Streptomyces venezuelae: one gene and its partner. The main gene of each other region encodes a partner of the protein of the gene in region 2 in a complex. Links are inferred from orthologs where the notes say so. Each region holds a gene or a part of one and is shown on either strand. Other genes may lie near its edges.

Region 1 (5,796 bases), 1.6 Mb from region 2 along the record:
CAGGCCCTAGTCCAGATAGCCGCGCAGCTGGTCCGCGTAGGCGTGGTCCCGCAGTTTGTTGAGGGTCTTGGACTCGATCTGGCGGATGCGTTCGCGCGTCACGCCGAAGATCCGTCCTATCTCCTCCAGGGTGCGGGGCCTGCCGTCGTCGAGGCCGTAGCGGAGCTGGACGACCTTCCGTTCTCGCTCGCCGAGGGTGGAGAGCACGTCCTCCAGGTGGCGGCGGAGCAGCAGGAAGGCGGCGGACTCGACGGGTGAGGCGGCGTCGCCGTCCTCGATGAGGTCGCCGAGCGCGACGTCCTCCTCCTCGCCGACGGGGGCGTGCAGGGAGACCGGTTCCTGGGCGAGGCGGAGGACCTCGCCGACCCGTTCGGGGGCCAGGTCGAGCTGGGCGGCGACCTCTTCGGCGGTGGGTTCGTAGCCCCGCTCCTGGAGCATGCGGCGCTGGACGCGGATGACCCGGTTGATGAGTTCGACGACGTGGACGGGGACGCGGATGGTCCGGGCCTGGTCGGCGAGGGCCCGGGACATGGCCTGGCGGATCCACCAGGTCGCGTACGTGGAGAACTTGTAGCCGCGCGCGTAGTCGAACTTCTCGACGGCCCGGATGAGGCCGAGGTTCCCCTCCTGGACGAGGTCGAGCATGGTGAGGCCGCGGCCGACGTACCGTTTGGCGACGGAGACGACGAGGCGGAGGTTGGCCTCGATGAGCTTGCGCTTGGCGATGCGGCCGAGGACCACGAGCCGGTCCAGGTCGCTCGCGAGGCGGCTGTCGAGGTCGGGGGTGGTGGCGAGTTTCTCCTCGGCGAAGAGTCCGGCCTCGACGCGCCGGGCCAGTTCGACCTCCTCCTCGGCGCTGAGGAGCGGGATGCGGCCGATCTCCCGGAGGTACTGGCGGAACAGGTCGGAGGAGGGTCCGTTGCCGCCGAGGTCGGTGCGGCGGCGCTGCGGCGGGACCTCCGGGGCCTCGGGGAGTCCGGCCGGCTCGTCCTGTTCGGTGGTCTGGATCTCGGTCTGCACGGCGGGCGACCTCCAGGAGGGGCGGAACGGCACCGTCATCCAGTGTGGGGTACGACACATCGCCGCCACGAGGGGCGTGCGGTGACTTTTTGAGTCCGGACCGTGACCGACGGTCAGAGTGCGTCGGCGCCGTTGTTCCGCAGGGACTGGCCGTACTGGGTGAGCACCCACAGTTCGTTCTGCACGGCCGCGAGCTGTTCCGGGTCGCCGTGGGCGCCGAGCCGGGCCAGGGTGCCCTGGACGTCGCGGATGCGGCGGTCGACGGCGCGGAGCCGGACCTGGACGAGCTGGGCGCCGGCGTAGACCTCGTCGATCGTCTTGGCGAAGATCGTCTCGACGGCGAGTTCGGTGACGAGGGCGCGGACGGTGTCGTTGGGGGCGGCCTCGCGGACGGTGTCGAGGTAGTCGGAGGGTGCGCCGGTGGCGCCGCCGGCGTCCTGGACGCACTGGCGGACGGCCGCGTAGGGCGGGGCGGTGAACTCGTCGATGCCGTACGCGTCGAAGGCCGGCGAGACCAGTTCGGGGCGCTGGAGGGCGAGCTTGAGGAGCTCGCGCTCGGTGCGGTGGGCGGGGCTGCGCAGGTTGAGCGCGGGCCCGGAGGGTGCGGCCGACGGGGCCGGGGTGTCGTAGCCGCGCTGCGCGGGCTGCTGCTGCGCGGGGCCCTTGCCGCCGCGGTCGCGGGCCCAGCGGGCGAGCTGGGCGACGCGCTTGACGACGAACTGGGTGTCGAGGATGCCGAGCATGCCGGCGAGCTGGACGGCGACCTCGTGCTGGGCGCCGATGTTCTTGATGCGGGCGACGACGGGGGCGGCCTCGTCGAGTGCGGCGGCGCGGCCGGCCGGGGTCTCCAGGTCGTACCGCTTCACGATCTGGCGGAGCGCGAACTCGAAGAGCGGGGTACGCGGCTCGGCGAGTTCGGCGACGGCCGCGTCGCCCTTGGCGAGCCGCAGCTCGCAGGGGTCCATGCCGTCGGGGGCGATGGCGATGTACGTCTCGGCGGCGAACTTCTGGTCGTCCTCGAAGGCGCGCAGGGCGGCCTTCTGGCCGGCGGCGTCGCCGTCGAAGGTGAAGATGACGCGGGCCGAGCCGTTGTCCATCAGGAGGCGGCGGAGGATCTTGATGTGGTCGCCGCCGAAGGCGGTGCCGCAGGTGGCGATGGCGGTGGTGACGCCGGCGAGGTGGCAGGCCATGACGTCGGTGTAGCCCTCGACGACGACGGCCCGGCTGACCTTGGCGATGTCCTTCTTGGCCAGGTCGATGCCGTAGAGCACCTGGGACTTCTTGTAGATCGGCGTCTCGGGCGTGTTGAGGTACTTGGGGCCGTTGTCGTCGTCGCGGAGCTTGCGCGCGCCGAAGCCGACGACGTCGCCGCCGACGTCCCTGATGGGCCACATGAGGCGGCCGCGGAAGCGGTCGATGGGGCCGCGGCGGCCGTCCTGGGAGAGGCCGGAGAGGATCAGTTCCTTGTCGGAGAAGCCCTTGCCGCGCAGGAAGCGGGTGAGGTGGTCCCAGCCGGCCGGCGAGTAGCCGACGCCGAAGTGGGCGGCGGCGGCCTGGTCGAAGCCGCGCTCGGCGAGGAACTTGCGGCCGATCTCGGCCTCGGGCGAGTCGAGTTGGTCGATGTAGAACTGGGTGGCGACCTTGTGCGCCTCGACCAGGCGGATGCGCTCCCCGCGCTGGTGGCCGGGGTTGTAGCCGCCTTCCTCGTACCGCAGGGTGATGCCCGCCTTCGCGGCGAGTCGCTCGACCGTCTCCGAGAAGGAGAGGTGGTCGATCTTCATCACGAAGGCGATGGTGTCGCCGCCCTCCTGGCAGCCGAAGCAGTGGAACAGTCCCTTGCTGGGGCTGACCTGGAAGGAGGGCGACTTCTCGTCGTGGAAGGGGCAGAGGCCTTTGAGGTTTCCGCCGCCCGCGTTGCGCAGCTGGAGGTACTCGGACACGACGGCGTCGATCGGGACCGCGTCCCGTACCGCCTTCACGTCGTCTTCGTTGATCCTGCCTGCCACGCATGAAGTGTACGGGGATCCGGGGGTCGCCCCCCGGGGGAATGTCGGCGTCGGGGGCGGGCGGGTTACCCGACCAGGCTCTCCAGGGGTACGGAGGGGTCGGCGAGGGCCTGGGGGTCCACGGCCGCCCGGGAACGGATGAGCTGCTGGATCGGCTCTGTGACGTCCCACACATTCACGTTCATGCCCGCGAGGACCCGGCCCTCCTTCAGCCAGAAGGCGATGAACTCGCGCTTGCCGGTGTCGCCGCGGACCACGACCTGGTCATAGGTGCCGGGGGGCGCCCAGCCGGAGTACTCCATGCCCAGGTCGTACTGGTCGGAGAAGAAGTAGGGCACCCGGTCGTAGGAGACGAGCTGCCCGAGCATGGCGCGGGCGGCGGCCGGGCCGCCGTTGAGGGCGTTGGCCCAGTGCTCGACGCGGAGCCGGGTGTGGAGCGACGGGTGGTGGGCGGCGGCCACGTCCCCCGCGGCGTAGATGTCGGGGTCGGAGGTGCGCAGCGACTCGTCGACGGCGATGCCGCCGCCATCGGCCCGGTCGACGAGGGCGAGCCCCGAGTTCTCGGCGAGGGCGGTACGGGGCGCGGCGCCGATCGCGGCGAGCACGGCGTGCGCGGGGTGCTCCTCACCGTCGTCGGTGCGGACGGCGAGGACCATGCCGTCCTGGCCGACGATCTCGGTGAGCTTCACACCGAAGTGGAAGCGGACGCCGTGGTCGCTGTGGAGGTCGGCGAAGAGCTGGCCGAGCTCGGGGCCGAGGACGCGGTGGAGCGGGGTGGGCTCGTACTCGACGACGGTGACCTCGGCGCCGTAGCCGCGGGCTGCGGCGGCGACCTCCAGGCCGATCCAGCCGGCGCCGGCGATCACCAGGTGGCCGTTGTCCCGGCCGAGGGAGGCGAGGACCTGGCGGAGCCGGTCGGCGTGGGCGAGCCGGCGCAGGTGGTGGACGCCGGCGAGTTCGGTGCCGGGGACGTCGAGGCGGCGCGGCTCGGCGCCGGTGGCGAGGAGCAGCTTGTCGTAGCGGATGACGGTGCCGTCGCCGAGGCGGACCGTGCGGGCCTCGCGGTCGACGGCGGTGACGGACTGGTTGAGGTGGAGCTCGATGTCGTGCGCCGCGTACCAGGCGGCCTCGTGGACGAAGACCGAGTCCCGCTCCTTGGCACCCGTGAGGTAGCCCTTGGAGAGGGGTGGGCGCTCGTAGGGGTGGTCGCGCTCGTCGCCGATGAGGATCACCCGGCCGTTGAACCCCTCGGAGCGCAGTGTCTCCGCCGCCTTGGCCCCTGCCAGTCCTCCGCCGACGATGACAAAGGTCTGATCTGCGTCGACCACGTCGATTCCTCCTCGTTGCGACCGGTTCCAACCTACGCCCCCCGGCGTTCGTCCGGCCGTACCGCCTCGGGGCGTGCATGCGAGCGTCCCGCACGGAGCCGGGTGACGGAAGAGGACCCGGCGAGACACTCCCTACGCGTGGTGGGGGCGGAGCCGGTGGTGGAGGGCCCGGGCGGAGGCGTCGGTGAGGTTGGCGATCTGGTCGACGATGACGCGCTTGCGGGCCCGGTCGTCGCGCGCGGCGTCGAAGGCGGCGCGGAACTGCGGTTCGAGGCCGTCGGGGGCGCGGGCGACGAGGGCCTCGGCGAGCTCGGCGACGACGACGCGCTGGTCGGCGCGGAGGACCTCCTGCTCGGCGCGCTGCATGACGTACCGGTCGGCGACGGCCTTGAGGACGGCGCATTCGTTGCGCGTGCCGCGGGGGACGACGAGCTCGACGCCGTAGCGGGTGAGGGGTCCTGATCCGAAGGCCTCGCGGGTGGCGCTCTCGGCGGCGAGGCAGAAGCGGCCGATGAGCTGGCTGGTGGCGTCCTTGAGGCGGGCCTGGGCGACGGCCGAGCCGTCGTAGCCGTGGGGCCACCACTCCTGGTCGACGAGCCGGTCGAGGGCTTCGGCGAGCTCCTGCGGGTCGGTGTCCTCGGGAACGTACCGCCCGATGGCGACGGTCCAGATGTCGGCGCGCTCGGGCTCGGCGAACAGCATGTTGGGGTCGATGTGTCCGGCGTGCAGGCCGTCCTCGAAGTCGTGGACCGAGTAGGCCACGTCGTCGGACCAGTCCATGACCTGGGCCTCGAAGCACTTGCGGTGGGTGGGGGCGCCCTCCCGGATCCATTCGAAGACGGGGAGGTCGTCCTCGTACACGCCGAACTTGGGCGAGCCGGGGTCGGTGGGGTGGCCGGCGCGCGGCCAGGGGTACTTGGTGGCGGCGTCGAGGGCGGCGCGGGTGAGGTTGAGGCCGACGCTGACGAGCTCCCCGTCGGCGTCCTTCACGAAGCGCTTGGGCTCGATGCGGGTGAGGAGGCGGAGCGACTGGGCGTTGCCCTCGAAGCCGCCGCAGTCCTTGGCGACGTCGTTGAGCGCCTGCTCGCCGTTGTGCCCGAAGGGCGGGTGGCCCATGTCGTGGGAGAGGCAGGCGGCCTCGACGAGGTCGGGGTCGCAGCCGAGGGCGGCGCCGAGCTCGCGGCCGACCTGGGCGCACTCCAGGGAGTGGGTGAGCCGGGTGCGGGGGCTGGCGTCCCAGGCGTGGCTGCGGGTGCCGGGGGTGACGACCTGGGTCTTGCCGGCGAGCCTGCGCAGTGCGGCGGAGTGCAGCACGCGGGCGCGGTCGCGCTGGAAGGCGGTGCGGCCGGGGCGTTTGTCGGGCTCGGCGGCCCAGCGCTCGGTCGCGGCGGAGTCGTAGCCGGGAGTGTCGGTGAGGTCGGTGATGCCCGTGCCGTCCTTGG
Region 2 (7,018 bases):
AGCCTGGCGGGAGTACGGGCCCTCACCTCCGCCGACGGCGGTAGTAGGCGATCGCGAGCACGATGATGATCGGCCCCCACACGGCGGTCGGGGAGAGGCAGATCGTCGCGAGCGTATGCCAGGCGTCGCTGGTGTAGGCGACGGTGTCGATGACGCCGTACAGACTGAGCCTGCGTCCGTCACCGATGGGGACACCGGTGAACAGCACGGTAAGAACCAGGCCGCCGAGAACGGCGGGGACGACGGCAGCCATGGGCCGGACGCGTCTGCCGCCGATGACCGGGATCCAGGCGGGCACCACCTCTCCCCACCCACGGACCAGTCCGATGGCCAGGATCGCGGTCACTTCCGTGAGGATGCTCAGCCCGAGCACGTACGGGATGCTCACCCAGTAGGGCGGAAGGCCGGGCCCCTGGATCTGCCCCATCTCGAAGTGCAGGGCGAAGGGGAGCCGCCACAGGCACGACGGCAGCAGAAGCAGCGGAAGCGCGTGGGCCATGCGCATGGCCCAGCGCGGCACCGGCCGCTCGGTGTCGCTGACGAGCGGGGGCCGGTGAAGGATGCTCGGTGTCATGGCTCCACCCTCGTGAAGCGGACGTGGCGAGGGATCCTCCCCATGGACCGAACCGCTCCCCCGCACGGGGGAGGAGCGGCGCCCTGGGGCACGACAGCGGCGGACGCCCCGGATGGCCGTTGGGGCCCTGTAGGTTCTCAATTCCAATGTCATGCGAGTGACCACGTGACCAGCTGCTTGGAGCTGTTCTCAAACGGATGACATAGCTCCGGATTCTCAGGGCCGTGACAGATCCTCGCGATCGCGGTGCTGCCTCAGGATGCGGTCGACCGGCGCTCGCAGGGCGGGGGAGGTCAGTTCCAGGTCGCGGTTGTCGCGGCCTTCGAGCATGTGGTCGAGCCAGCGTTCGTACCAGGCCAGGAAGTCGGTGGCCGACGAGACGTTGGGGCCCCAGAAACCGTCGGCGTTTCCGGTGACGACGCGGCCGGCCAGGGGACCTGTGATGCCGAGAAGCACCAGGTCGGTGCACCCTGCCTCGATGATATGCAGGAAAAGGTCACTTCGGTGAGGCGGGCCGCTGGCGAACGTGAACCCCCGAGGGCGACCGGGCTCGCCTCGGGGGTCCATCGTGAACAGCCGACATGACTGCAACGGCAGGAGGCCGTAGAACGGCGATGCGCCGCCCCCGCCCAGTGTGGTCAGGAAGCTGCGATAGGGATCGGGCAGTTCGATGTGGTGGTCGGCTTCGAACTCGGCGACCTTCGCGTCCGGCAACGGGGGGTCGAGGCGGAACCCATGCTTCTCTTCACCGAAGGAGTAGCTTCGCGGCGCGGCATAGGGCACCTTGGCGAGCTTGCGTCGGATGCGGGCGATCCGGGAGTCCATTCGAACTCTTCTCTCTGTCCTCCCGCAAACTACCTGCTCACCGGCAGGGGTGTCACCAGTGTGATCGGCTGCCCGTAAGCCAGTTGTGCCCGGCATCATGCACTGGGATCCTCCCCAGGTGACCAGCATGAGCACGGAACTGCGATCCGAGGCAGGATGGGACGGCCCCTACTATCGCGTTCGAACCGATGGCTTCGAGGCTTTCTTCCTCCCGAACCCTGATGACGTACTCGACGAGGTCTGCAACGTCGATGCCGAGGTTCGCCTCCCCGATGGCTCACGCTGGAGTGCGACGATCTTCACAGTCGCCGAGGTCAGCCGGTTGATGAAGAGGTGGGAGGAGACAGGAGAAGCGGCAGGTGGTCGGTGCTTCTGGTACTCGGACGGGCTGATCGTTCGAGATCCCGGCATCCGGGAGATGGTGATCGTGATCGCCGAGCTGCTTGCTTCGGGAGAGTTCGAGGGGGCCTTCCACCGCCTGGACGACTCTGCGTGAGCTCCGATGCTTCATGACTGCGCATCGCATTGAAACGTCCGGATCGCCCTGAGCACCTTCCTCCCCAAAGAGGTCAGCGTCATCGGCCGTCCCCGTTCGGCTCTCACCAGCAGCGGTCCGCCGAGCTCTCGCTCGATCCGGTTGATCTGCGCGACAAGGGTGAAATTGTTGAGGCCGAGACCGCTCGCTGCGTCACCAAGGCTTGGATAGGCGGATGCAGCCGCGAATCGGTTCAGGCGTTCGCTGGCACCCTGGCCGCCGAGTGCCGGCTGGAGGATGCGTGGCGCTTGGCCGGCTTGGTCGATGGCCCGAAGTGCCTGGCTGTGGCTGGCGCCTCCGCGTGATCGCAACGGGACGTTATGGGTCTTGGCCCAGCGCGCCATGTTCGCGGTACTCATGCCTTTCTCGCGTGCGAGGTCTGCGAGGGTCCGACGGCAGTGGACGTACTGCTCGATCAGCCAGTCCCGTTCGACCGTCCCGCGGCGCCTGTAGTCCTGCGGGCCTTCACGGAGCGCGACTTCATACTCATGCGCGAGAGCGGTCAGCACGCTGCGGGAGAAACCTGTGAAGGCGGCCATCTGGTTCAGGGATTGGTGCTCGTCTAGGTAGAGACGGACGAAGGTCTCCTTCGGCACGTCCTGACGGGCCTCGAGACGGACCTGGCCCGTCGCCCTGGCGGCGGACTTCGTCGGCGGTGGCGCGGGGGTGGGATGTTCGTCCAGGACGTGCCGGATTGCCTCGACGGTGGTGCCGAGGGCCTCAGCCGCGTACTGAACTGCGTTCTTGCGCTGGCGGACGAGGCGGTGCAGGTGGGGGCCGTCGATCCGAGCGGGGTCGGGACCCGGTAGGTCCAGCTCGTCGAGCAGGGCGGTTGGGGGCTGCCAGGTCACCGGCTCGTCGCGGATGCCGTGGCAGGCCAGGAAGTCGCGCGCCGCTCGGTCAAGCTCGCCAGCCAGCTCGGGGGTCTGGAGGACGGCAACGCGGGCGGCCTCAGCCCTGAAGGCTGCTTCGCCACCGCTGCCGAATCCTTGGGCGACTTCGGAGGGAAGTCCGCTGATGCGCTGGAACAACCAGCATCGGACGATCTGCTCGCGTCGGCCGTGGCCAGGCGGTGAGCCGGTGCGCTGACAGATCTCCGACCAGCGCTCGTGCGGCAGCAGGTCGGTGTAGTCGAGGAGTCGGCGCCGCTGGTAGTCGATGGGAACATCGTGGGCATCGAGGTAGCCGGCCAGTCGGACCAGAGCGTCCGTCGCGTCCGGCCAGTGTGGCCGGTCGTCCAGCATCTGCACGATGCGAGAGATGTCGATGCCGTCGGTGACCTCGCCGAGGCGCCGGACAGCTGCGGCGAGGCTGGTCCGGCTGCCGATGAGCAGGAGTGAGCTGGCCAGGACGGGCGCGAGAAGCCGGGCCGATCGACAGCCCGGGAAGCGAGTCGAGAGCCCGGGGCGGGCGCGAGGTGCTCTTCGGCGATGTCAGATGGCACGAGGCTCGCGAGGGTGCCGGCCGGAAGGTCCGCCAGAACGCGTCCGCCGATCGCCCGGATGTCCGCGAGGGCGTTCTGTGCCGGCTGCGGGCTCGCTGTGTAGATGCCGAAGGCGGCTGTCCCGGACTCGATGATCTCCAGCAGCCGGTCTTGGGCCGTCAATGCCGCATGGCTTGAGGGCAGCTGGAAAGTTCGGGTCTTGGTCAGGTCGAAGCCGCAGCCACCCGACGGCTCAGCGCTCGGGCGCGAGGGGGGATTGCCGCAGATTCCCAGCTGGGGGATGGCCCGACCAGAGCGGGGACGCTCGCGCTGAACTCGCTCGCAGTGCGGGCAGCAGTCGGTCAGCAGGCGTCGGTGGGTGGGGCAGGCGAACGACCAGCCCAGGCGCCAGGCCAGCTGCCAGCGGCCTCCGGAGTCGGCCAGGCAGTCCGGGCAGAACCGCGACCCGCGGGCCCTGCCCCAGAGCACCCGGCGGTTGACGTGCCGGCGCTCGGGGTCGACGCGAAGGGCCCGCTGGTCATAGTGGGCCAGCGTCATGGCCGTGATCACGGCCGGGGCAGCCCGCTCGCATGGGCGACGGCAGCGGTCTCCTGCTCTCGCAGCGCGATCGTCCAGTCCGGAGGGATGTCCCGCAGCTGGTTCCCGGAGCGGCCTCTCACCGGAAAGCCCGAGTGGGCCATCGCCTCCCCGAACGAGGTATTCAGACGCTCTGCCAGGACGTCCAGCCACGAGTCGAGGGCCTCACCGGGAAGCGGGTCCAGCCAGATCGGGAGCGTCCTCGGAGATCTCCTCGGCGTCGTCCGAGGACGGTCCAGGCCCCTCGGGGATGAGGGTGGCCCGGTCGGAGAAGAGCAGTTCCCGCAAAGACAGCCGCAGGAGCCTGCCGTGGCGGTCCTTGAGGACGACCTCGTTGCCAGCCGTGGTGGCAGCCATCTCGACCACCTCGACGGTCTCCCCGTCATAGCGGAAGTGTGTACCGACGCCAACCCGCGCCCCAGCCCTGCTCACGCCGTTCTCCCCAGCACGTGCGCCGAGCTGAATGGCCGGTCGAGATCAACCGTGAACTCTTGTGTCCACAGCAAGTGATAGATCGCAGACCGGACTCGCTCCTCCGGGTGACCGGGCAAGCTGGCCACCGCTCGACGCATAGAGACTCCGTCGAGCTCAGCGCCACGAAGCTCGTCTACGAGCCCACGGTCGAACAGCCAGTCTCTGCGGTAGCCCGCCAAGAAGCGGACGTTCTCCAGCTCAACCGCGGGTGGCTCGCTCCAGACCTCGTACTTCCACCCGTGGACCTCCACCGCCTCACGGGTCCAGCCGAAAGTGAAGGCCACCTCCGGCTTGGACAACCGGTGCAGTGACTTCACATCCACGACCACGGGTCCCTCGTCGGTGACCAGGAGATAGTCCGGGATGTGCTTGCGCACAGCCCCGTCCACCTCGGCCTTGAGCAGAAAGGGCTGGGCCACGATGGAACGTACGGACGGATCGAAATCAGCGAAGAGGAGCCGCGCCAGTTCGAGGCGCGACTCGTAGACACGGGATTTGCGAACCTACAGCCCTCCGGTCAGGTCTGGGCCATGTCCACGAAGCGCGAGTAGTGGCCCTGGAAGGCGACGGTGATCGTGGCCGTCGGGCCGTTTCGGTGCTTGCCCACGATGATGTCCGCCTCGCCGGCCCGCGGGGACTCCTTCTCGTAGGCGTCCTCACGGTGCAGCAGGATCACCATGTCGGCGTCCTGCTCGATCGAGCCGGACTCACGCAGGTCGGAGACCATCGGCTTCTTGTCGGTGCGCTGCTCGGGACCACGGTTCAGCTGGGAGAGCGCGATCACGGGCAGCTCCAGCTCCTTGGCGAGAAGCTTGAGGTTTCGCGACATGTCGGAGACTTCCTGCTGACGGCTCTCCTGCCGCTTGGAGCCACCCGACTGCATCAGCTGCAGGTAGTCGATGATCACGAGCTTGAGACCGTTGCGCTGCTTGAGCCGACGGCACTTGGCCCGGATCTCCATCATCGACAGGTTCGGGGAGTCGTCGATGTACAGGGGCGCCTGGGAGACGTCGGGCATGCGACGGGCGAGCCGCGTCCAGTCCTCGTCGGTCATGGTGCCGGAGCGCATGTGGTGGAGCGCGACCCTGGCCTCCGCCGAGAGCAGGCGCATCGCGATCTCGTTGCGGCCCATTTCGAGGGAGAAGATGACGCTGGGCAGGTTGTGCTTGATGGAGGCCGCCCGGGCGAAGTCCAGAGCGAGGGTCGACTTACCCATGGCGGGACGGGCCGCGATGATGATCATCTGGCCGGGGTGCAGTCCGTTGGTGAGCGAGTCGAGGTCGGTGAAGCCGGTCGGCACGCCCGTCATCTCACCGCTGCGGGAGCCGATCGCCTCGATCTCGTCGAGGGCCCCCTCCATGATGTCGCCGAGCGGCAGGTAGTCCTCGGTGGTGCGCTGCTCGGTGACCGCGTAGATCTCGGCCTGCGCCGAGTTCACGATCTCGTCGACGTCTCCGTCGGCCGCGTAGCCCATCTGCGTGATCTTGGTGCCGGCCTCCACGAGGCGGCGCAGGACGGCGCGCTCGTGGACGATCTCGGCGTAGTACGAGGCGTTGGCCGCGGTCGGGACCGACTGGACCAGCGTGTGGAGGTAGGAGGCGCCGCCGACGCGGGTGATCTCACCGCGCTTGGTGAGTTCGGCGCCGACGGTGATGGGGTCGGCCGGCTCGCCCTTGGCGTAGAGGTCGAGGATCGCGGCATAGACGGTCTCGTGGGCGGGCTTGTAGAAGTCGTTGCCCTTGATGATCTCCACGACGTCCGCGATGGCGTCCTTGGAGAGCAGCATGCCGCCGAGGACGGACTGCTCGGCGTCGAGATCCTGCGGGGGGACTCGCTCGAAACCGGAGAGGCCGCCGTCCCACGGGCCGTCGTTGCCGCGCTCGTGCTGGTCGTCGCGCCCGCGGCCCCGGCCGCGCCCTTCTCCTCGGGTACGGGTGGGCAGCCGGTCGCTCGGTCCGCTGTCGGCCCAAGGGTCGTCCATGGGCTCGGTAACGCTCACCAAGCCACCTCCTCCCGTCCGCTCCGCGGACCTCGCCGTGCCACTCTTTCTTACGCCACGGCCTTGATCAAAGAGTGGCTTCGCGACCGCTGCTGGCGCGTCGGGCGCCGGACCACGGTAGGCCCGCGAGGAGCGTCAGCCAATCTGGTTATCCACAGGGCCTGTGGGTGAACGGCCAGATGCTGTGGAGAACTCCCCGGATCCTGTGCACGGAGCGGGGGACAGCCATGTGGACAAACTCATAACACCCCCACGCCCACCCATGTGACCTGCAGTTTTTCCATCCACGGCCTGTGGGGGAGAAAAACTTCTCCACCCGGGCCAAGATCAGAACAAACGGCCCACACCCGAAGCCCCGCACCATCCTGGAGTAATGGTCTCTTGGGCCTTGCATCTCTTACCTGTGGAAGATTAGATTGACCGCATGATCCAGGCCCCCGCGACCTCCAAGGCCGTCCGCCGACAGCACGACCGCGAGATCGTCTCCCTCGCCCTGCCGGCCTTCGCTGCTCTCGTCGCCGAGCCGCTCTTCCTCATCGTCGACAGCGCCATCGTCGGCCACCTCGGCACCCCCCAACTCGCGGGGCTCGC

Evidence for each region. Proteins that work in one complex are often made in the same cells at the same time.
Region 1: the proteins of dnaB (region 2) and dnaG are in contact, whole or in part, in a crystal structure (PDB 2R6A), measured with the Geobacillus stearothermophilus proteins. The link is inferred for Streptomyces venezuelae from one-to-one orthologs. Residues at the interface, in WP_033016901.1 of Geobacillus stearothermophilus: Ser13, Glu15, Ala16, Gln18, Glu91, Leu92, Asp94, Ala95, Val96, Pro97, Thr98, Ala99, Ala100, Asn101, Tyr104, Tyr105, Ile108; in WP_049624496.1 of Geobacillus stearothermophilus: Lys456, Leu457, Leu458, Pro459, Ala460, Asn463, Ala464, Leu467, Leu535, Leu536, Ile537, Ala538, Gln544, Glu545, Asp548, Tyr549, His552.

Annotation. Positions count from the first base shown.
Region 1 is NZ_CP029194.1:5,920,939-5,926,734, reverse strand. The notes cover bases 581-3,461. They hold dnaG (DNA primase), read right to left. Parts: upstream 3,027-3,461; coding sequence 1,134-3,026; downstream 581-1,133. Other genes in these bases: DEJ46_RS27165 (NAD(P)/FAD-dependent oxidoreductase), read right to left, coding at 3,092-3,461; DEJ46_RS27175 (RNA polymerase sigma factor), read right to left, coding at 581-1,059. Outside these bases: more of DEJ46_RS27175, read right to left, coding at 7-580; more of DEJ46_RS27165, read right to left, coding at 3,462-4,354; DEJ46_RS27160 (deoxyguanosinetriphosphate triphosphohydrolase), read right to left, coding at 4,487-5,796. UniProt on the Escherichia coli protein: RNA polymerase that catalyzes the synthesis of short RNA molecules used as primers for DNA polymerase during DNA replication.
Region 2 is NZ_CP029194.1:4,305,052-4,312,069, forward strand. What follows is about bases 4,187-7,018. They hold dnaB (replicative DNA helicase), read right to left. Parts: upstream 6,428-7,018; coding sequence 4,946-6,427; downstream 4,187-4,945. Other genes in these bases: DEJ46_RS39990 (hypothetical protein), read right to left, coding at 4,187-4,311; DEJ46_RS19670 (TnsA-like heteromeric transposase endonuclease subunit), read right to left, coding at 4,383-4,895; DEJ46_RS19685 (MATE family efflux transporter), read left to right, coding at 6,852-7,018. Also shown: DEJ46_RS19645 (NAD-dependent epimerase/dehydratase family protein), read left to right, coding at 1-66; DEJ46_RS19650 (hypothetical protein), read right to left, coding at 23-574; DEJ46_RS19655 (SMI1/KNR4 family protein), read right to left, coding at 791-1,399; DEJ46_RS19660 (hypothetical protein), read left to right, coding at 1,527-1,895; DEJ46_RS39980 (LysR family transcriptional regulator), read right to left, coding at 1,907-3,178; more of DEJ46_RS39990, read right to left, coding at 4,120-4,186. UniProt on the Escherichia coli protein: The main replicative DNA helicase, it participates in initiation and elongation during chromosome replication. Travels ahead of the DNA replisome, separating dsDNA into templates for DNA synthesis.